Regions from separate parts of the Streptomyces sp. NPDC055189 genome, predicted to be linked through region 1. Evidence: riboswitches for the same ligand, from Rfam matches in the RefSeq annotation. Region 1 holds a riboswitch; each other region holds the start of a gene.
The links. A riboswitch is a leader RNA that binds a small molecule or an ion and turns the genes downstream of it on or off. The one in region 1 is predicted to bind cyclic di-AMP.
Positions count from the first base shown of each region.

Region 2: another riboswitch for cyclic di-AMP. It lies ahead of ACWFR3_RS42130 (M23 family metallopeptidase); the one in region 1 lies ahead of ACWFR3_RS35150 (C40 family peptidase).
Region 3: another riboswitch for cyclic di-AMP. It lies ahead of ACWFR3_RS45265 (LysM peptidoglycan-binding domain-containing protein); the one in region 1 lies ahead of ACWFR3_RS35150 (C40 family peptidase).
Region 4: another riboswitch for cyclic di-AMP. It lies ahead of ACWFR3_RS22495 (transglycosylase family protein); the one in region 1 lies ahead of ACWFR3_RS35150 (C40 family peptidase).

Region 1 covers NZ_JBSGSG010000072.1:22,643-28,007, reverse strand. Annotated here, with positions in the region: gene ACWFR3_RS35175 (helix-turn-helix domain-containing protein) at 1-798, opposite strand, end outside; gene ACWFR3_RS35170 (ATP-binding protein) at 1,067-1,531, shown strand; gene ACWFR3_RS35165 (LysR family transcriptional regulator) at 1,520-2,431, opposite strand; gene ACWFR3_RS35160 (LysE family translocator) at 2,572-3,207, shown strand; gene ACWFR3_RS35155 (DUF6328 family protein) at 3,224-3,730, opposite strand; gene ACWFR3_RS35150 (C40 family peptidase) at 3,861-4,334, opposite strand; cyclic di-AMP (ydaO/yuaA leader) riboswitch at 4,338-4,501, opposite strand; gene ACWFR3_RS35145 (hypothetical protein) at 4,865-5,173, opposite strand; gene ACWFR3_RS35140 (ATP-dependent Clp protease proteolytic subunit) at 5,181-5,365, opposite strand, start outside.
Region 2 covers NZ_JBSGSG010000112.1:2,122-7,486, forward strand. Annotated here, with positions in the region: gene ACWFR3_RS42120 (PrsW family intramembrane metalloprotease) at 1-303, shown strand, start outside; gene ACWFR3_RS42125 (aldo/keto reductase) at 300-1,244, opposite strand; gene ACWFR3_RS42130 (M23 family metallopeptidase) at 1,430-2,515, opposite strand; cyclic di-AMP (ydaO/yuaA leader) riboswitch at 2,527-2,673, opposite strand; gene ACWFR3_RS42135 (PP2C family protein-serine/threonine phosphatase) at 2,944-4,191, opposite strand; tRNA gene ACWFR3_RS42140 (tRNA-Met) at 4,402-4,475, opposite strand; gene ACWFR3_RS42145 (alginate lyase family protein) at 4,537-5,365, opposite strand, start outside.
Region 3 covers NZ_JBSGSG010000145.1:2,221-7,585, reverse strand. Annotated here, with positions in the region: gene ACWFR3_RS45280 (carboxymuconolactone decarboxylase family protein) at 1-277, opposite strand, end outside; gene ACWFR3_RS45275 (DinB family protein) at 535-1,134, opposite strand; gene ACWFR3_RS45270 (hypothetical protein) at 1,316-1,702, shown strand; gene ACWFR3_RS45265 (LysM peptidoglycan-binding domain-containing protein) at 1,699-2,415, opposite strand; cyclic di-AMP (ydaO/yuaA leader) riboswitch at 2,418-2,582, opposite strand; gene ACWFR3_RS45260 (glycoside hydrolase family 15 protein) at 3,417-5,303, shown strand.
Region 4 covers NZ_JBSGSG010000031.1:27,446-32,810, forward strand. Annotated here, with positions in the region: gene ACWFR3_RS22485 (cytochrome P450 family protein) at 1-558, shown strand, start outside; gene ACWFR3_RS22490 (transglycosylase family protein) at 694-1,692, shown strand; cyclic di-AMP (ydaO/yuaA leader) riboswitch at 1,874-2,066, shown strand; gene ACWFR3_RS22495 (transglycosylase family protein) at 2,070-2,786, shown strand; gene eno (phosphopyruvate hydratase) at 3,079-4,359, shown strand; gene ACWFR3_RS22505 (FtsB family cell division protein) at 4,461-4,940, shown strand; gene ACWFR3_RS22510 (DUF501 domain-containing protein) at 4,997-5,365, shown strand, end outside.

The sequences.
Region 1 (5,365 bases):
CTGAAGGGAGTTGAAGGCATCCGTGTACGACCGGAGGTCCTCTCTCCGTTCGAGGTAGAGGCTACTCGTCAAGTGGTCGAGAACAACCACATCCAGATCAGAAATGTTCGGAAACGAAAAAATAACGAAAGAACCGATGAGGCCCACATGCTCGCCTGCGGCGAACGGCAGCACCTGAAGCCGCACGTGGGGGAGTTGTGCGGCCTCCAGTAACCGTTTCAACTGACCGTCGAGCACCTCGCTGCCGCCCACCTGCCGGTGCAGCACCGATTCGTCCAGGATTACGCTCAGCCGCAGCGGCGGGGCCGCGCGCAGCACGTCCTGGCGGGCCAGACGCACTTCGACCAGCGCGTTCACCTGCTCGTCCGGCAGTCCGTCGAGTGCCGCACGCGTCACCGCACGCGCGTAGTCCGGGGTCTGCAGCAGACCGGGAACGACCGTGGTCTCAAGGGTGCGGACCCGGCAGGCCTGCGACTCCAGGCTGATGAAGTCGCGGTAGGCGGGCGGCAGCAGGTCGCGGTAGGCGTGCCACCAGTGGCCGCGCCCGCTGTCCTCCTCCGAGCCCGCCAACGCGACCAGCAACTGGCGCAGATGGGGGTCCTTCGCCTCGTACGCCTCCAGCAGCAGGCGTACGTCGGCGGCCTTGGCCCCGCTACGCCCCGTCTCGATCCGGCTGACCTTCGACTGATGCCAGCCGACCCGGTCCGCCGCCTGGCCACTGGTGAGCCCGGCCTGCGTGCGCAGCGCTCGAAGCTCGGCACCGAGTTTCCGGCGGCGCACCGCGGGACCGTACCGCATGTCCGTCTCCTTCCCGACGGAGCCTCTTCCCCGGCCTCCGCCGGCCGCTCACCGGCGACAGTAGAGGAAGCGTCGGCCCCGCGCCCAAATACGGTCTTCCGTAGCAGAGTTCACCGCTTCGAGCGACAGATATATGCACATCTTGATGGATGACCACCTGTGAGGGGCCCGGGAGTGGCAGGCTGGCGCGAAGCACCATTCCGGGACTGTCCTCGTGCCTTCCGCTACGAGTCGGAGCCGAGCCCCGGTGGGAAAGGGACACGTCGCCATGGCCGACCTTCAGGAAGCATCCGTCACCCTGCCGAGCGATCCTGCCTCGGTCTCCGCGGCCCGGAAGTACGTCTCGAACGTCCTCGCGGAATGGGGTCTGCCGGACGACACGGAAGTGGCCGACACGATCCGGCTCATCGTCTCCGAACTCGCCACGAACGCCGTCCAGCACACCCGCGGCCAGTCGCCCACCTTCACGGTGGACATCGAACTGGACCGCGAGGAACAACTGCGCATCGGTGTCACCGACAGCCACCCCCGCTACCCCAAGCGGCTGCCCGCCGCCGTCCAGCAGGACAACGGCCGCGGCCTGGTGATCATCCGCTGGCTGACCATGGAGTGCGGCGGCCGTCTCTCGGTCACGCCCACCCCCGAGGGCGGCAAGACGGTCTGGATCGCGCTGCCGTGGACCGCGCAGGTCCGCGGCGACGCGGCGACCCCGGCCTGGCCCTCAACCCGCTGAGCGCCCGAAGGCGCCCCTGAGCAGCGCCCGGAAGGTGTCCGCCGCGGGATGCGACTCGTCGGTGCGGTGGACGACCGAGATCGTACGGCGCAGATTCCCCGGCTCAAGCGCCCGCACCCCCACCGGCATCACCGCGGTCCGCGCGACCATCTCCGGTACGACGGCGATGCCGAGGCCGGAGCTGACCAGCGCGCACACCAGGGCGTAGTTCGGGGTCTCCACCAGGACCGAGGGCGTCGCTCCGGCCGCCACGAGCGCGGACTCCACGGCCCGGCGGGGCCGATGCGCCGGCGCCATGCTGATCAGCGGGTGACCGGCGAGCTCGCTCAGGGGCAGCCGTGCCGGGGCGCTGGCGAGCGCGTGGCCGGGCGAGGTCACCAGGACCAGTTCCTCGACCAGGACCGGCTCCGCGGTCACGGACGCGGGCAGCGGCACCGGTTCCATCGGCTCGTACGTGTGCGTGAGGGCCAGATCGACCTCGCCCGCCGCCACGGCCGCGACGCCGAGCGGCGGTTCATAGCCCCGTACCGTCAGATCGATGTCCGGATGGGCGCGGCGGAACGCGGTCAGCGCGGGCGGCACCAGATGGATCCCGGCGCTGGTGAAGGTGCCCACGCTCAGCCTGCCGCCGGACAGCCCCGCGAGCCGGGCCAGTTCGTGCCGGGCCTGCTCCATCTCGTCCAGGACCCGGCGCGCCCGGGCGAGCAGCAACTCGCCAGCGCCGGTGAGACGTGCCCCGCGGTGATGCCGTACCAGAAGTGCGGTGCCCGCCTCGCGTTCGAGCTTGGCCAGCTGCTGGGAGAGGGCGGGCACGGTGTAGCCGAGGCGCTCGGCGGCACGGGTGATCGACCCGGCCTCGGAGACCGCCACCAGTGCGGCCAGCCGTGTCGGGTCGTACATGGTCTCTCCCGGTGCAGGGGGCCGACGGGCGGTGGGACCGCGTGGCGCTGTCCGTCGGCGTGGGGCTAAACGCCTGCTTTAGGCAGAGTCAGGATATTGCACATACCTGCTGAAGGCAGAAGAACGGCAGGCTGGGTGCCATGGACGCAGAACTGGTCGCCTTCACCGGGGTCGCCGCGGGCATGGTCGCCATACCGGGCGCCGATTTCGCGGTGGTGGTGCGCAACGCGCTGGCCTCCCGCCGCGCCGGAGTCGTCTGCGCCGTCGGTGTCGCGGGCGGGCTCGTGCTGCACACGGCGCTCGCGGTGGCCGGGGTCGCGGCGGTCCTCGCGGCGGTGCCCACGCTCTTTCGGGCGCTGCAGATCGCGGGCGGGGCCTACGTGCTCCATCTCGGCTACCGGGCGCTGCGGTCGGCGGCGCGTCCGCTCCGGGACTTCGCCGCCACACACGGCGGGGGCGGCGAGCCGACGGCGGTCGGGGGCAGCCTGCGGCAGGGCTTTCTGACCAACGCCCTCAACCCCAAGGCGCCCATCACCTTCCTCAGCGTGCTGCCCCAGTTCGTGCCCGCGGGCAGCCCCGCGATGCCAAGGACCCTGCTGCTGGCGTCCATCATCGTGGCCCTGGCCCTGGTGTGGTTCCCGGTCGTCGCGCTCCTGGTGGACCGCCTCGGCCGGCGGCTGCGCAAACCGCGCGTGGCCCGCGCCATCGAGGGCGGCACCGGGGTCGTGCTCAGCGCGCTCGGCCTGGTGCTCCTCACCGAGGCGCTGCTCGGCTGACATCGTCCGGCGTGGCCTATTCGCTGTCCCTGTCCGCCGCGCGACGCACCAGGAGCGGGAGCAGGCCCCACAGGCCCGCGCACACCACCAGCGTGCCCGCGCTCGCGATGATCCCGCCGGTCCTGCCCACCGCCACGTCGACGACCAGGAGCACGGCACCGGCGACCGCGAACACCAGGACCACCAGGCCGAACCCGGCGAGGCGGGACGAGACCCGCACGATCCGCGGTTTGGCCTGCCGCCCGAACAGTGACCTGTGCACGGCGGCCGGTGCCGTGAACAGCGCCGCGGCGAGGACGGCGAGCAGCAGCGTGCTGACGTACGTGGCGCGCTGCACCGTGTCGAGCGACGGGAAGCGCTCGGTGAAGGCGAGCGTCAACAGGAACGCGAAGAGGATCTGCACCCCGGCCTGTGTGACGCGCAGCTCCTGGAGGATCTCCGAGAAGTTGCGGTCGGCGCGTTCGAAGGTCGTCTCGTTGCGCGACGGCTCGCCCGCAGCGGTGGAGCTGTTGTTTTCGGCCATGGCGCACGAGTATCCGCGTCGACGCTCTCCACGCCTGACGGACGCGCCGGTCAAAACGCCCGACGGGGGCCGGTCGAGCGGTGGCGGTGAGGCCGCCACCGTCCGACAGCCGTAGATCGGTGACGGGTGATCAGCGCACCCTGCCGTACCAGACGCTCTTGGTCCAGATCTTCTCGAGCCGCACCACGGTGTTCGACTTCGGGGCGTGCCAGATCCGGCCCTTACCGGCGTAGATGCCGACGTGGTACACGTTCCGGCCGGAGTGGAAGAAGACCAGGTCGCCGCGTTCGCGCTTGGACGCGGAGATGTGACGGGTCTTGTTGTACTGCTGTGCGGCGGTGCGTGGCAGCTTCTTGCCCGCGCGCTTGAACGAGTAGAGGGTCAGGCCCGAGCAGTCGAACCGATGTGGACCCGTCGACCCGTAGCGGTACGGAGAGCCCTTCTTCGAGGCAGCGATCTTGAGCGCTTTGGTCGCGTGCGTCGCGGCCTCGGCCTCCGACGTGAGTCCCGGAGCCGCCAGCGTGCCGCCTACGACGGCGAGCGTGAGGGCGGATACCGAACCGGCCCTGGTGAGCAGCGACGGAACATGATTCAGCGCAGTCATGCGCAACCCTTCGTCAGCCGCCTGTGAAGGATGACCTGTCGGATTCGGGCTGGCGAAGTTGCCCGGCCGCGATGTGCGGCTTCACCCCAAGGGTCGGCGTCCGGACCTTCCGGACCGACCCGTCATGCCTGGGTCCTCCACTCCTGCCGATGCACCGATGTCGACCGGTCATCCGGGCGGCGGCAGGACTCGGCGTCCGCCCGGATCGCCCCGCCGCTGTGGCGGGGGCTTGTCGTCGGAAGGGATCTTGACCCGCCAAGTGGTCAAATTCCGAGCCGAAACGGCGTTTTGTGAACCTCCTCACGACTGAACCGTTCGGGTGGACAGGGTCGGATCCGGGATCGGACCAAGGGGTCCGAGCATCGTTCGACCAGCACCGGAACGAAGAATTCCGGCCCACGCGTACGCATCTGACGCAACCGAAGACGGCTCGAAAGACTACGAATGTCTACGCCGAACGAGGTAGCCCGTTTGGTTCGTTTGGAATCGGGTCCGGACGGTTCGGGGGTCAGGGCCGTGGTGACGGGGGCTCAGGACGCCTGCGGAGGCGGCACGGTGACCCGCCCGGCTCGCCGCTCCCCGTCAAGCACGCGCAGCGCCCTGGCCAGCGTCGGCGCGTGCACGGCGCTCTCGCCGCGCTGGTGCATGAGCGTCAGCGCGTCCCGCAGGGCTGTCGCGCTGCCGACCAGGGCCTGGGCGGCGCGCAGTCCGCCATAGGTGTCCGATGCGCGGGCGGGGTTGATCCGGCCCACCAGGTCGACCACTTCGAGATACCGGTCGATTAACTCGCCCTCGGCGCGGGTGAGTGCGGGCAACGGGGGGAGTTCGGGCGGCAGCACCGGCGGTTCACCCCGCTTCCGGGGTGTTGGGACGCGGGGCGTCGAGGTGCGGGGTGTCGAGGGATGACTTGCGGTTCGCGATGATCCGGTCCACCAGGCCGTACTCGACGGCCTCGGGGGCGCTGAGGATCTTGTCGCGCTCGATGTCGGCGGCGACGCGCTGGGGGCTCCGGCCCGTGTGCCGGACGAGCA
Region 2 (5,365 bases), on a different contig from region 1:
CTCCTGAGGCACAGGGGGCGCAAGGGGCGCGCGGGCGCCGATTTCGTCGTACGGGAGCGGGAGTTGCTGAACGCGCTGTGGGAGCGCCGCGAGGCGGCACGGCCCGCCCTGGCCTACGCGGCGCGCGCGACGGCACCGGTGCTCGTACCGATGCCGCCGCCGTACGGATACCCGCAGCACCCCCAGCACCCGCAGCCGTACGGGTACCAGCAGCCCTACGCGCAGCCGTACCAACAGCCCTACGGATATCCGCACGCCCAGCCGGCCATGCCCTACCCCGCGTACAACCCCTACCGCGGCTAGGCGGAGGCCTCGGTGAGTGCCGACACCTCGGCCTCCGTCAGTTCGAGCTCCCCCACCGCGAGCAGCGCGGGCAGCTGCTCGACCGTACGGGCCGACGCGATCGGCGCCGCCACCGTCGGCTGCGCCGCGAGCCACGCAAGGGCCACGGTCGCGATCTCGGCGCCGCGGGCCTCGGCCACCTCGTCAAGCGCGGCGAGCACCCGTCGGCCCCGCTCGGTCTCCAGGTGCTTGCCCGCGCCCGCGGCCCGCGCGCTGTCGACCTGCGCGCCCGGACGGTACTTGCCGGTCAGGAAGCCGGAGGCGAGCGCGTAGTACGGGACGGCGGCCAGGCCCGAGCGCGAGGCGACCTCCTGCAGCGAACCCTCGTAGGTGTCGCGCGAGACGAGGTTGTAGTGCGGCTGCAGTGCCGCGTAGCGCGCGAGGCCCTCGCGGTCGGAGAAGTCGAGGAACTCCTGGAGGCGCTCGGGGGTCACGTTCGACGCGGCGACGGCGCGCACCTTGCCGGACGTCACCAGGTCGTCGAGCGCGCCGACGATCTCCTCGACGGAGACGGTCGGGTCGTCGTAGTGCGTGTAGAAGAGGTCGATGTAGTCGGTCTGCAGACGGCGCAGCGACTCCTCGGCACCGGCCTTGATGGTGTTGGCGGAGAGACCCTTGTAATCGGGGTGGGCGCCGACCTTGGTGGCGAGCACGACGTCGGAGCGGTTGCCGCGCGCGGCGAGCCAGTTGCCGATGACGGTCTCGGACTCGCCGCCCTTGTTGCCGTCCACCCAGGCCGAGTAGACGTCGGCGGTGTCGATGAAGTTGCCGCCGGCGGCGGTGTAGGCGTCGAGCACGGAGAAGGACTGCGCCTCGTCGGCCGTCCAGCCGAAGACGTTGCCGCCGAGGGCGAGCGGGAAGACCTCGAGGTCGGACGAGCCAAGCTTGCGGAGAGAAGTCATACGGGACTCAACGCCCATACGGATCACAGCATTCCGCTGGGCCGGTCCGCGGCACCCGGATGGCGGGCGTGCAGAACCGGGACATGCCGAACCGGGAGGTGCCGAACCGGCACACGCCGAACCGGCAGCCCTGGCGTCGGGGGGTTGTCGCCAGGACCGCCGGAGTTCCGGGGCTACTGGCTATCTCAGAGCGACTGGCCCTTGCCGCGCAGCCACGCCGCCGGGTCGACCCCGGTGGAGTCGCCGCCCGGGTGGACCTCCAGGTGGAGGTGGGCGCCGGTGACGTTGCCGGTCGCGCCGACGCGGCCGATGGTCTCGCCGGTGGTGACCTTCTGGCCGACGCTGACGCTCATCGAGGACTGGTGGCAGAACCAGAGCTCGGTGCCGTCGTCGAGTTCGAGGACCGTGCGGTAGCCGTACGCCCCCGCCCAGCCGGCCTCCTTGATGGTGCCGGAGTGGATGGCCTTGATGGGCGTGCCCGTCGGAGCCGCGAAGTCCAGGCCGGTGTGGTAGCCGGAGGACCACATGGAACCGGGCTGGCCGAAGGTGCCGGTGAGCGTGTACGAGCCGACGGGCAGTGTGTAGCTCTTCGCGAGCTTGGCCAGGCGCTCCGCCTCGGCCTTCTTCTTGGCCTCCGCCTCGGCCTTCTTCTTCGCGGCGGCCTTCTCGGCGGCGATCTTCTTCTCGGCCGCGGACTGCTTGGCGGCGGCCTGTTCGGCGGCCTGCTTCACGGCGGCTTCTTCGGCCGCCTTCTGGACCGCGTCGTCCGCCTGGTCCTGCTGGTTCTCCGCCTGCTCCATGATGCGCGCCCGCAGTGCCTCGCCGGCGTCCGTGCTGCCCTGCTCGGCATCGGCGGTGCTGAGGCCCGCTGCGCTCAGGGGAGCGGCGGCAACCGTCACGCCGTTGTCCGCGGCGGCGGAGTCGTCCGAGTCGCCGGCTATCAAAGAGCCCACGCCGGGCAGCGACTTGGCCTCCGGCAGCGAGTCCGTGACGGCCGACATGTCCGGCATCTCGATGGAGACCGGGGGCTTGCCGCCCTGCGCGGTGGCTATGCCGCCCGCGCCGACCGCGGCTATGACGCCTACGCCGAGAACCGTGGAGCTGCGGGCGAGCCCGCCACCGCCCCGCTTGTGGACGCGGTGCCTGCCGCGGACGGGACGGATGGACTCCTCGGTGGGATTCCATTCCTCCCAGGAATTTTCGTCATACCCACCGAAATCGTTGTCATTCGGTACGTACGCGCCTTGGGGGGCAGGGCGGTTGGACGCCACGGGGGCGCACTCCTTTCCTTCCTTCTCGCCTACCGGGTTAGCTGACGGGTTCGGAGCAGGAAGGTCTCCTACGGACAGCCGGCACGGATGCACGGATGTCCGATTCACCCCAATTAGTGGTTCCCCGGCTCCCTTTCGGGATTAGGCGCGTGCGCGCGGAGCCGACTCGAGTGACGGCTGGGACGACCGCGCTGCGTTATCGAACGTTAATAGACAGCGGGGTCGTATTCCAAGCCGTTCCGACTGATCGTTAACGGCATTGGCCTGTACTTAACGGGACACGGGGGTTCGGAACGGGGCGAGTTGACGCCACTTCTTCACACACCGGAGCTTCACAATTCCTTGACAGTACGTCAGTTGTTATGCGGAGTGGTGTCCTTCAGTCACGGCCGGTGACATCGATCTACGTGACCTGACACGGATCTCCGTCACCTGACGCCGTCCCCCGGCGCCGACGGCCGTCGCACCGCGAGCAGCGCCATGTCGTCGGTCGTCCCGCCGCCGGTGTGCCGCCACACTTCCTCGGTGAGCGTCGACAGGAGCGCGTCCGGGCCATCGGGTCCGGGGAAGATGCGGCCGCCGAGCCGGGCGGCCGGATCGTAGAACTCGCCCCGTCGGTCACGCGCCTCGGAGAGCCCGTCGGTGTAGAGCAGCAGCATCGCCCCCGGCGGGAACTCCGACTCGTCCGCGCGGTCCGGCCAGGCGCCCAGCTCCCCCATCCCCAGCGGCAGCGCGGGCTCGGTCGCGGACAGGACGCACAGCCGTCCGTCGCCGTGCAGAAGGAGCGGCCCGGGGTGCCCGCGGTTGATGAGGCGTACGAGACCACCGCCGTGCGGGATTTCCGCGAGGATGGCGGTGGTGAACCCCTCGAAGTCGTCGAGCCCGTCGCGTCGCGTGCCCTCACGCGCGAGGGCGCGCTCGAGGCGCTGCGCCACCGCCTCAAGGGTGGCCTCCTGCTCGGCGGCCTCCCGGAACGCCCCGATGACCACGGCGACGGCCGCCACCGCGCCCATGCCCTTGCCCCGTACGTCGCCGACGATGACGCGTACGCCGTGCGAGGTGTCCTGCACGGCATACAGATCACCCCCGATGAACGCGTCGGCCTCCGCGGCCTCGTACCGCGCCGCGACATCGAGCCCGCCGATCCGGGGATCCGGCTGCGGCAGTACGGCGCGCTGGGCGGCCTCGGCGATGGAGCGGGCGGAGGCGAGTTGTTCGTCGCTGCGGCACACGACGCGGTTGATCAGGACGGCGAGCACGGCCACGGTGAGGACCGTGAGCAGTTCGGTGACGGCTTCGACGTCGGTGGTGGTGTTGGTCCTGACGTGCAGGAAGTGGACGGTCGCGCACGAGACCACGCCGACGAGGACGGTGCCGAGCAGCGAGTAGAGGGGGGCGGCGATGAGGGGCGCCGCGGTGAAGAGGGGCGCCGCGGTGAACGCGGCCGGGGTCGAGATGTCGTAGACGACCCCGACGACGATGAGCAGCAGCGGAAGGGTCCGCACGAACGCCCGCTCGTGCCTGACGACGGGGCCTGTGCCGGAGCCCGTTCGGGGTCGTCCGGTGCCGGAACCCATGCGGGAGCCCTTCCCGGAACCCGTGCGGGGTCCCTTGACGGGATCGCGGCGCACGGACCTGCCCGCGCCCCCGCCGCCGTTTCCTCCTCGCTGCCCCACCGGTTTCTCCCGCCGAATTCCGCGGCCAGGACCAGATCCATGACCACGTTCATTCAGGGTTCCCGGAGCTGCGGCGCGGGGCGACCGGTGTGGGCCGACCGGGTGGCACTTTTGCACGCGGAAACACGGAAGCAGACACAGCGAAGCAGAAACACCGACGCAGAAACACCGAAGGCCCGGATCCATTGGATCCGGGCCTTCGGTCTTTAGTAGCGGGGACAGGATTTGAACCTGCGACCTCTGGGTTATGAGCCCAGCGAGCTACCGAGCTGCTCCACCCCGCGCCGTTGAATGCAACTCTACGCCATCAGGGGGAGTGAAAGCGAACCGGTGGAGAATCGGCGCTCACGCGTTCCCGGCATGCGTCAGCGTCTCCCACGCCACGAACAGGCCGTCCGTCCCCTCGGGCCGCTGTTTTCGCGTGAACCGCTCCGTCTCCGGCAGGTCAAGCTTCAGCCGCTCCCGCAGGTGATTGAGGCCCACCTCGGTGTCGGGCCCCATGTCCCGCTGCACCTTGCCGCCGCACAGCCACTGGGGCGCCTTCGCGCCCAGCTGGTACTTGGAGTGGAATTCGAGCGCGGCGAGCAGCCGCTCCTTGACCTCGCCGTACAGATCCACGCCCTGATGCCAGGCGGTCTCGGCGATGTGCGCGGTGGCCGCGAGGGAGTAGCTGGCGTGTTTGAAGTTCCGGCAGGTCTCCTGGGAGATCCCGTCGGCGAAAGTCTGCTGCCCGAACCAGTACTTCCGGAGTTTCTCCGGTGTGTTGATGCCGCTGTTCGCGGGCGACACGGGCAGCGGCCCGTCCGACTTCAGATAGAAGTAGGCGGGAACGCGGGTCCTGAAATGCGTCACGGCCTTCTCGAAGGACTCGTGGTCGTCGAGGAAGACCGCCATGTTGATGGTCGCGTCGGCCATCAGGAGATCCCAGTTGCCGTTGAAGTCGGCCGCTCCGTCGCGTACTTGGGGCAGGTAGGCATTGCGCAGCATCCGCTCGAAGCGCAGGAGTTCGCCGTCGGTCCAGCCGTCGTAGGTGTAGCGCACGGCCTCGGCCGCGCGTGCCCAGGTGGAGGCGGCCCAGGCCGTCTGGAGGCCCGCGTTGGCCTCCGTGTGCTTGGTGATCACCCGCGACCAGGCGTCCATGATCTGTACGGCCTTCTCGGCGTGCGCGCGCTCG
Region 3 (5,365 bases), on a different contig from region 1:
CCGCGAGTACTTCCGGGCCCAGTCCCACCAGTTGCGAGATCCTCTCGTGGTGGTGGACCTCGTAGGCCGCTTCGTAGGCGTAGCCGACCCGCACGATGGCGAGTTCGCGCAGGGTGTCCGGCAATGAGTTGTGCTGCAGGATCGAGTCTCCGAGCCCCAGCAGGCCCGGCGCCAGGTTCGGCGAGTGCATCACCATCCAGAAGATGTTGAGCGAGCCGTGCGCGACGATGGCCTCCCGCAGATCCGCGGGTACGGCGGAGGGGTCCGGATACTCCATGTCGGCTCCGTTCGAGAAGGGTCTGCGGGCTGCGCGGGAGGGGACTGCGTACGGCATGCGGGCGTTGTGCGCGGGCCGGGGCTCGGCCGCCGGGTTGTCCGGCCGGGCTCTTGCGCGCTTGAGCCTAGGGGAGCAAGCAGCGCGTGGCCTCCTTGCCGGGAGACGGATTCCGGGGCCGTTCTTGCTCACACGGAGAACTGGCGCTGCCGCGTGGACCTGTGCATCGGCTGCGCGGTGCCGGTGGCAGCAGGGCAGCGTCAGTCCTTGCCGGCTTCCCGCGCCACGCGCTCCAGTCGGCTCCGGTGGTCCTGCCACCACGCCTGGTCGCCCGGCGGCAGGCTGTCGTTGTTCTGCAGGTATCCGACGGAGCCGTCGATGAACTCCCGCACGATGTCGGCGTGCCCGGCATGCCGCTGAGTATCGGTGATCACGCGCACCAGAATGTGGTGCAGTGTCACTTCACTGCGCTCCTCGGGCCACCACGGGACGTGGCCGGTCGCATCGAGCGGCAGCATCGCGATTGTGCTGTCGGAGTGCTCCCACGCCTGGTGGTACAGCCGCACGATGTCTTCTCGCGACTCGTCCGCGGCCGCCCACATGTCCGAGTTGAGTTCTGGGTCCCGCGTGTACCACCAGGACGGCGGCGCCTCGTCGAAGAACGGCCGCCCGAACGTGTCGCCGAAGTATCCCAGTTCCACGCCGGCGACATGCTTGACCAGCCCCAGCAGGTTCGTCCCCGTGGGAGTCAGCGGGCGGCGGATGTCGTACTCCGAGAGCCCGTCGAGTTTCCACAGCAGGGTGTCGCGTCCGTCTTGCAGGTATCGGAGAAGGTCCGCTTTCGGACTCGGTTGGGTCATGCGGAGCAGTGTTGCAGTCGGCACTGACAGCCGGGATGCGCTGGACGCCTCGGCTCGCACCAGTCTGACGTACCGTCAAAAGCCCCTGGTCTTCGCCTTCGTGCAGAGCAGCAAACCGGTCGCACCCGGGGCACCGGTCTGGCTAGCCTTCCGGCTGGAGCGAGAAGAGAGGAGCCGGACCGTGCGGCGGAAGTCCCCGCAGGAGAAGAAGCGGCTGAGCTACCGGAAGGACCGGCGCAACGCCTACGGCGAGAACGACAAGAGCTCCCGCAAGAGCATCCGCCGGAACAAGCGGGCGTCCAACAGCGCGAACCGGCGGCTCGAACATCTCGCTCTCACGCAGGGAGGCCGCTCCCGCGACACGGCCGACGCCGATGCCGGTGCCGACGCGATCGAGCAGAGGCTGGCCCGACGGCGGCCGAAGTCCTGGAAGAAGTTCCCCGACGCGCCGCTGGGGCAGGTCGTCGCCAAGGCCCTGGAACGGCGGGCCCGCATCCCCTCACAACGGCCGGAGCCCCGGACACATGGTGTGCCGGGGCTCACAGCGGATGGAACGGGGTCGGTCTAGTACGGGCCGTTCACGTTGTCGATCGAGCCGTACCGGTCGGCCGCGTAGTTGCACGCAGCGGTGATGTTGGCGACGGGGTCGAAGCTGTCGGTCGACGTGCCGGGCACGTGGTAGGCCTCGAAGGTGGGGTCGATGACCTGCAGGAGTCCCTTGGACGGCGTTCCGGCCACAGCGTTGGAGTCCCAGTTGTTGGTGACCTGGGGGTTGCCGGAGGACTCGCGCATGATGTTGCGGTGGATGCCTTCGTAGGTGCCGGGGATGCCGTGCTGGGCCAGGACGTCGAGCGACTCCTTGATCCAGCCGTCCAGGTTGTTGGTGTAGGTCTTGGCGGCGGCGGGCTTGGCGGAGAGCGTGTCCGACCGCTCGGAGCGGTCCGCCCGCTGGGCCGGGGCCTTCTCGTCGAGGGTGAGCTTGACTCCGGGCTGGATCAGCTTCGGGTCGTTGCCGAGGGCGCTGCGGTTGTCCTCGTACAGCTTCTTCCAGCTGCCGTTCACGGTGTGCTCCCGAGCGATCTTGGCGAGGGAGTCACCTGCGGCGACGACGTAGGTCTTGGGGGCTGCGGCGGGCTTGACGGCTGCGGCGGCCGGCGCCGCGCTCGCGGTGGTCGCGCCCAGCACCGGGAGGACGAGCACGGCCCCGCCCGCGCCTGCGGCGGCGATGTTGCGGTTGAGCGAGCTGGACTTGGGGCGGCGGTGCTTACCCTTTGCAGGCATGACGAATTCCTCTCCGTCGCCTGCGAGGTGAGCTGTCGGGTTCGGACGGGAGATGTCCGGTCGCACTGCGAATGCGACTTCACCCCGAGCCGTTCCGGAATCCGGATCGGCGGCTTACCTGGGTCCCCCGCTCCTGCCGTGCGTGAGTGTGTGGGTGGGAAGGGTTTCCGGACAGCGGCAGGATTCGGCGTTCCATCCGGATTGACTTTGACATTAAGCGAGAAAGCCGGGAGGGAACAAGACACGAATTCGCATAGGCAATGTCCGAGATCATTCCTCGGCGATAAGGATCTTTCGCTCTCATTGATCAAAAAGGCCAACTTTCGCCGCGCGCAACGGAAGTATGCGCAACGGCTTCCCTGGGGCCGCGGTCGGCGGCGTGACCCAATTCACTGAATCGAGCACGCGCAGGGTCGCCTTAATTGGGCCGAACATTCGGTAAGGCGGACGTCGGTAAGCGTATGCCTTTAATGGCATGAAAAGTTGTTTCGCAGTGCAAAAGTGGACATAAAGGTAGTTCGCTTTACGTATCAAAGCGGGCATATCGGCGTACTGTCGATGTCGCCCCGCCGCGCCTTCTCTTCTCGGCGGCATGGGCCGACAGGAGGCTGGCGATGGCGATGGCGATGGCGGTGAGAGGCGACGGGCATGCGGTGGGGGCTGTTTGGGATGCCCTGCCTTGAGTCCGCAGCGCTACCGCAGTGCGCGCGCTATCAGCAGAATCGGACCGCATCCTGGATGTGACGGCATATCAACATTCAATTCACGTCTGTGCATCAGCAATTCTTGCCCCCTGGCAGCTGATTCCCGTAACTCCCTTCCCGGGGACGGAAATTCGCGCGTCGACGTAACGAGATCCCGCCCGACGCCCCGTAAGGCGTTCGGTCGCGCCGCCGCAGGAGCGGCCGGGGGCCTCCTCCGCGCACCGCCGAAAATCGTGAAACACCCGCCAGTATCCGCAGTTACGGCAGAGCGGCGCTGTACGGTGGCCCCCGGTTTCAATGCGGGCGGAAGGCTCAGGCGTGGACTACCAGGACGCGGAACACCGGCCGTATCTGCCCATCGCCGAGCACGGCCTGATCGGGGATCTGCGTGGCGCCGCCCTGGTGGGGACCGACGGGCGCATCGACTGGTTCTGTGCGCCGCGGTTCGATTCCCCCAGCATTTTCGGGGCGCTCCTGGACGCGGAGCGGGGCGGGGTCTGGGAACTGTCGCCGCTGTGCGCGACAGCCTCCCGCCAGCAGTTCTACGTGCCCGACAGCGCCATCCTCATCACGCGCTTCCTCACCGAGGAGGGCATGGTGGAGGTGCAGGACTTCATGCCCATCCTGCGCCCCCACGACGAGCAGCACCACCAGCGGCTCGTGCGGCGCGTGGTGGCCGTGCGCGGCCGCATGCGCATGCGCGCCCGGATCGCTCCGAGCCTGGATTACGGGCGCGCCCGCCACCGCACCGTGACCGGGCAGGGCGAGGTCCGCTTCATCTCCGAGGACCTGACTCTCGTGCTGCGCAGCGATGTCCCCCTGTCCGCTCAGGAGGATGAGGCCCACGGCGAGTTCGAGCTCGACGAGGGCAGCCAGGCCTTGTTCGTCCTGGACGTCGGCGAGAGCGCGGGGCAGGAGAGGTCTGCCGGTCCGCTGGATCCGGGGGAGGCCGACGAACTGTTCGACGGTACGGTCGGTTTCTGGCGCGGCTGGCTGAAGCGGTCGACCTATCAGGGGCGATGGCGTGAGATGGTGCACCGCTCCGCCCTGACCCTCAAGCTCCTGACCCACGAGCCCACGGGCGCGATCATCGCGGCGCCCACCCTGGGGCTGCCGGAGCGCATCGGCGGCGAACGCAACTGGGACTACCGCTACGTGTGGATCCGCGACGCCGCCTTCTCGCTCTACGCACTGCAGCGCCTGGGCTTCACCGACGAGGCCGAGGCGTTCGTCGGGTGGCTGACGCGGTGTCTGGCCCGGACCGGCACGGACGAGGAGCCGGGTCCGCTGCGCGCGATGTACACCATCGACGGTGACGCGGAGCTGCCGGAGCGCGAACTCACCCACCTCGAGGGGTACTGCGGCTCCGCGCCGGTGCGTGTGGGTAATGCCGCCGCCCGTCAGCTGCAGCTCGATGTCTACGGCGAACTGGTCGACTCCATCTACCTGTTCAACAAGTACGGGACGGGCATCTCCCACACGGCGTGGGAGGACCTGACGGAGATCATCGAATGGCTCCTGGAGAACTGGGACAGCAAGGACGAGTCGATCTGGGAGACCCGCGCCGGCCGCCAGCGGCACACCTACTCGCGGCTCATGTCCTGGGTGGCGGTCGAGCGCATGGTGCGCATGGCACGCCAGCGCGGCCTTCCCGCCGACCTTGCCCGGTGGATCGACGCCCGGGACGCCATGTACCGCCAGATCATGGAAGAGGGATGGAACGAGGAACGCGGCAGCTTTGTGCAGCGCCTCAGCGACAAGGACGGGCCGTCCTGCGACGTCCTCGACGCGTCACTGCTGATCATGCCCATGGTCAAGTTCGTCGCACCGCGTGATCCGCTTTTCCTCTCCACCATGGATGCCATCCAGGAGTCCCTGGTCGTGGACTCGCTGGTGTTCCGCTACGACCCGGCCGAGGCTCCCGACGGACTGGACGGCACCGAGGGGACGTTCTCGATCTGTTCCTTCTGGTGGGTGGAGGCGCTGACCCGCAGCGGCCGGATCGAGGAGGCGCGGCTGGCGCTGGAGAAGACGTTCACCTTCGCCAACCACGTCGGCCTTTACGCAGAGCAGATCGGCACCACCGGCGAGCAACTGGGCAACTTCCCTCAAGCCTTTACCCATCTGGCGCTGATCAGCGCGGCAGTCAACCTGGACCGCTCCGTGGACTCCGCCGGGGCATGAACGTGTGCGACCGCCACACCTGAAGCCACCTCACGTGTGAACTTCGACCGTTTGGTCGACAC
Region 4 (5,365 bases), on a different contig from region 1:
TTCGCCGGCTTCGAGACGACCGTCAACCTCATCGGCAACGGCACTTTCGCCCTCCTCACCCACCCCGAGCAGCGCGAGCGGCTCCAGGACTCCCTCAGGGACGGCGACACCGGCCTTCTGGAGACAGGGCTCGAAGAACTCCTCCGCTTCGACGGTCCCGTAGAACTCGCCACCTGGCGGTACGCCACCGAACCGCTGACCGTTGGAGGGGAGGAGATCGCCACCGGCGACCCCGTCCTCGTCGTCCTCGCCGCCGCCGATCGCGACCCGGAACGATTCCGCTATCCGGACACGCTCGACCTCTCCCGCCGGGACAACCAACACCTCGGCTACGGCCATGGCATTCATTACTGTCTCGGCGCTCCGCTCGCCCGGCTCGAAGGACAGACCGCCCTCGCGACCCTGCTGCGCCGCCTTCCTGACCTGCGACTCGCGGCGGAACCGGATGATTTGAGATGGCGTGGCGGGCTCATCATGCGTGGACTGCGCACGCTACCCGTGGAGTTCGCACCCGCACAGCGGAGCAAATATCAGGTGTCCGGAACGCCGTCCAGCTGACATGCCGTCAAGACTGTGACTTTCACGTGATCTCCGCTGCATCGACTTGTGACAAGCGTTCGACTGCCGCTACGTTCACGACGACTCGGCCTCCCGTGCCGCAGTCGTCGCTCCAGTCACGCGAAAGGCAACCGCATGCTCTCCGGCAATGGTCGTCACCGACGCCCCCGCCAGGCCCCGGCCCTGATCGTCGCGGCAGGAGTCGCAGGATCGGCGATCGCCATCCCGCTGCTCGGCGCCACCAGCGCGAGCGCGGCGGACACCGCCACGTGGGACAAGCTGGCGGAGTGCGAGAGCGGCGGATCCTGGAGCGCGGACGTGGGCAACGGGTACTACGGCGGACTCCAGCTCTCGCAGGAGGTCTGGGAGAACTACGGCGGCCTCGACTTCGCGCCGAGCGCCGACCAGGCCAGCCGTTCGCAGCAGATATCCGTCGCCGAGGCGGTCCTTGACGACCAGGGCACCAAGGCCTGGCCGAGCTGCGCGCCGATCGCCGGTCTCACCCGGGGTGGCGCCGCCGCCGAGGTCGACCCGGGCGCGCCGATCACGACGGTGCCTTCCGACGAGTCGACGGAGTCGTCCGGTTCGTCGGAGTCGACGAAGCCCGGCGGGTCGAAGAAGGAGTCGGACGAACCGAGCGCGTCGCCGAGCGAGTCGGCCGACCCCTCGGACAGCGCCGAGCCTTCGGACGAGGCTTCGGATGAACCGTCCGGTGAGTCCGGTAAGTCCGGTGGCTCCGGTGCCGACGACGAGGCGCGAGACAAGAATCACGACGAGTCGGACAAGTCGGATGACTCGGCCAAGTCCGGCCGGGACGACGCCACTTCGTCCGACCCCACTCCCTCCACCGGTGACGGCGAAGGCCGCCACCGCGGCGGCAGCGCGGCCGACGAGGCCTCGGAAGGCTCCTCCCGCGAAGGTTCGGGCCGGCACGCCTCCCGCGGCGACGAGCGCGAGCAGGACGGCTCCGACGGGACGTACACGGTCCGTTCCGGAGACAACCTGTGGGCCATCGCCGACGACCTGGACGTGAAGGGCGGGTGGACCGAGCTGTACGCGGGGAACGAGGAGTCGGTCGGCTCCGACCCCGACCTCATCCTTCCCGGTCAGAGCCTCGATTTGGGCGAAAAGTAGGGGTAGTTGGCGAGTCGCTTTGCCTCTGATGTCCAGATTGGCGCAAGTGAGACATGGGTCTCAAAGGCCCTGATCGTCTTTGGAATTCGGCCGCGGTCATGCCTACGGTCGTGACCGCTCGCCACAGCGGGCCCCGCCGGTCGGTACGCCGAGTCCTGCCAACGGCCGTTCGGGAACAGTCGTCGCGTAAGCGCCGTAGGCAGGAGCGGGGGACCCAAGGTTTCCGCCGGGCCCGGCCGTTCAGTCTCGCGAGAGCGAGGCGGAGAGACGGTCAGGAACGGCTAGGGGTTAAGTCGCGCTCAAGGAAGCGCGGCCGGGCAACTTCATCGGCCCGAACCCGACAGCTCACCTCGCAGGCGTCGGTGAGGGGATCACTCATGCTGTTTTCCAGCAAGGGCAAGCACCGCCGCCCGTCCAAGGCCACTCGTGTCGCCACGCTCGCCGGCGTCACCGGTGTCGCGGTCGCAGCCCCGCTGATGGCGGCCGGCCAGGCCTCCGCCGCGACGAACTCCGAGTGGGACGCCGTCGCCCAGTGCGAGTCCGGCGGCAACTGGTCGATCAACACCGGTAACGGCTACACCGGCGGCCTGCAGTTCTCGTCGTCCACCTGGTCCGCGTACGGCGGCACCAAGTACGCGCCCAGCGCCGACAAGGCCTCCAAGGCCCAGCAGATAGAGATCGGCGAGAAGGTTCTCGCGGGTCAGGGCAAGGGTGCCTGGCCGAGCTGCGGCGTCGGCCTCTCGGGCGCCTCCAACGAGGGTGGCGGTGCACAGGAGAGCGCCCCGCAGCAGACCCAGGAGCAGCCCAAGAGCCAGCCCACCCCGCAGACCGAGCAGCCGCAGCAGGCCGCTCCGAAGGCCGCGCCCAAGGCCGAGGCTCCCAAGACCGAGTCCAAGAAGACCGTCGAGACCCCGACCGGCAAGAAGGTCAAGAAGGGCGACGGCGAGTACAAGGTCGAGAAGGGTGACACCCTCTCCAAGATCGCCGAGGCGAAGAACGTCAAGGGCGGCTGGCACAAGGTGTACAAGCTCAACGGCGACATCATCGACAACGCCGACATGATCTACCCCGGTCAGCAGCTGCACCTCAGCTAGTTCTGGCGGGGCGCCTCAGCGGTCTTGATCGTCTGCGGGTGCTCCGTGGCTTGTCGCGCAGTTCCCCGCGCCCCTTCGGGCGCTACCCCGTCCCCACGGACTCCCCGCCCCCGGTGCGCGTATCCCCCGTACGCACCGGGGGCGGGGTATGTTTGTTCCGTTCGTAAACATTTTGCTCTCGGTTTGTCCACAGGACGGGCGGTCGGCTGGCTGTTGTCCGGGAGCCGGTTAGGCTCGTGTCCGCGGGGCCGATGCCCCGCGTACTCGCGTCACATCCCAGAAGGAGATGCTCGTGCCGTCCATCGACGTCGTCGTAGCCCGGGAAATCCTGGACTCCCGAGGCAACCCCACGGTCGAGGTCGAGGTCGGCCTCGACGACGGCAGCACGGGTCGTGCCGCCGTTCCGTCCGGTGCGTCCACCGGTGCTTTCGAGGCCATCGAACTCCGTGACGGTGACCCCAACCGTTACCAGGGCAAGGGCGTCGAGAAGGCCGTCCTCGCCGTCATCGAGCAGATCGGCCCGGAGCTCGTCGGGTACGACGCGACCGAGCAGCGCCTGATCGACCAGGCGATGTTCGACCTCGACGCCACCGACAACAAGGGCTCGCTCGGCGCCAACGCCATCCTCGGCGTCTCGCTCGCCGTCGCGCACGCCGCGTCGGAGGCCTCCGACCTCCCGCTCTTCCGCTACCTCGGCGGCCCGAACGCGCACCTGCTGCCCGTTCCGATGATGAACATCCTGAACGGCGGGTCGCACGCCGACTCGAACGTCGACATCCAGGAGTTCATGATCGCGCCGATCGGCGCCGAGTCGTTCTCCGAGGCCCTGCGCTGGGGCACCGAGGTCTACCACACGCTGAAGAAGGTCCTGAAGGACAAGGGCCTGTCCACCGGCCTGGGCGACGAGGGCGGCTTCGCGCCGAACCTCGACTCCAACCGCGCCGCGCTCGACCTCATCCTCGAGGCCATCAAGCAGGCCGGTTACGTCCCCGGCGAGCAGATCGCGCTCGCGCTCGACGTCGCCGCGTCCGAGTTCTACAAGGACGGCAGTTACGACTTCGAGGGCAAGTCCCGCTCGGCCGCCGAGATGACCGAGTACTACGAGGAGCTCGTCTCCTCGTACCCGCTCGTCTCCATCGAGGACCCGCTGTTCGAGGACGACTGGGCCGGCTGGAACGTCATCACCGAGAAGCTCGGCGAGAAGGTCCAGCTCGTGGGCGACGACCTGTTCGTCACCAACCCGGAGCGCCTCGCCCGCGGCATCGAGGAGAAGTCCGCGAACGCCCTCCTGGTGAAGGTCAACCAGATCGGCTCGCTGACCGAGACCCTGGACGCCGTCGAGATGGCCCAGCGCAGCGGCTTCAAGTGCATGATGTCGCACCGCTCCGGCGAGACCGAGGACGTCACCATCGCCGACCTCGCCGTCGCCACCAACTGCGGCCAGATCAAGACCGGCGCCCCGGCCCGCTCCGAGCGCGTCGCCAAGTACAACCAGCTCCTGCGCATCGAGGAGATCCTGGACGACGCCGCGGTCTACGCCGGTCGTTCGGCGTTCCCCCGCTTCAAGGGCTGAGCTGCACCGAGCTCCGGCTCCGCTGAGTAGTTACGTACGTCCCCGTACTCGGTCCCGTACCGTGTGCGGGGACGTTCGTACGTATCGGGGAGGCGGCACACATGGCCGTGAAGGACCGCGACCGGTTCTCCACCGCGACCAGGCTGCGGCTGCTCGGCGAGCAGACCGCGGAGCGTGTCTACCGCTCCCAGACCAAGCGCCAGGCGCGCCGCTCCCGGCTCACGGGACGCGCCGCGCTCCTCGCGCTCGTGCTCTGCTCGCTGGTCGTCGCGCTTGCCTACCCGATAAGGCAGTACGTGTCGCAGCGGGCGGAGATCGCCGATCAGCGCCGCGAGCAGGCCGAGCGCCGCGAGCACGTCGAGAAGCTGCGGGACGAGAAGGCCCGCTGGCGGGACGACGCGTACGCGGAGCAGCGCATCCGGGACCGGCTGCACTACGTGATGCCGGGCGAGACCGGCTATACGGTGATCGATCCGGCGGCGGCGAACAAGCAGCGCGCCGACCAGGGGGCGGCAGCCAGGCCCTGGTACTCGAACGTCTGGGACGGCGTCGACAAGGCGGACCGCCCGGACGAGGACTGACTTTCCACCACCCCTACTTGCACTCCCTCTCGTAGTAAACCGATCGAAAGACAGGCATGGAAACGCCCCCGCCGACCACCCCGCGCACCGAGCCCACCGACGCCGACGTCGAGGCCTTCAAGCAGCAGCTCGGCCGTCCGCCGCGCGGCCTGCGGGCCATCGCCCACCGCTGCCCGTGCGGGCAGCCGGACGTCGTCGAGACGGCGCCGCGCCTGCCGGACGGGACGCCGTTCCCGACGACGTACTACCTGACGTGCCCGCGGGCCGCGTCCGCGATCGGCACCCTTGAGGCCAACGGCGTCATGAAGGAGATGTCGGAGCGCCTGAAGACGGACCCCGAGCTGGCCGCGGCGTACCGCAAGGCGCACGAGGACTACATCGCGCGCCGTGACGCCATCGAGGTCCTTGAGGGCTTCCCCAGCGCG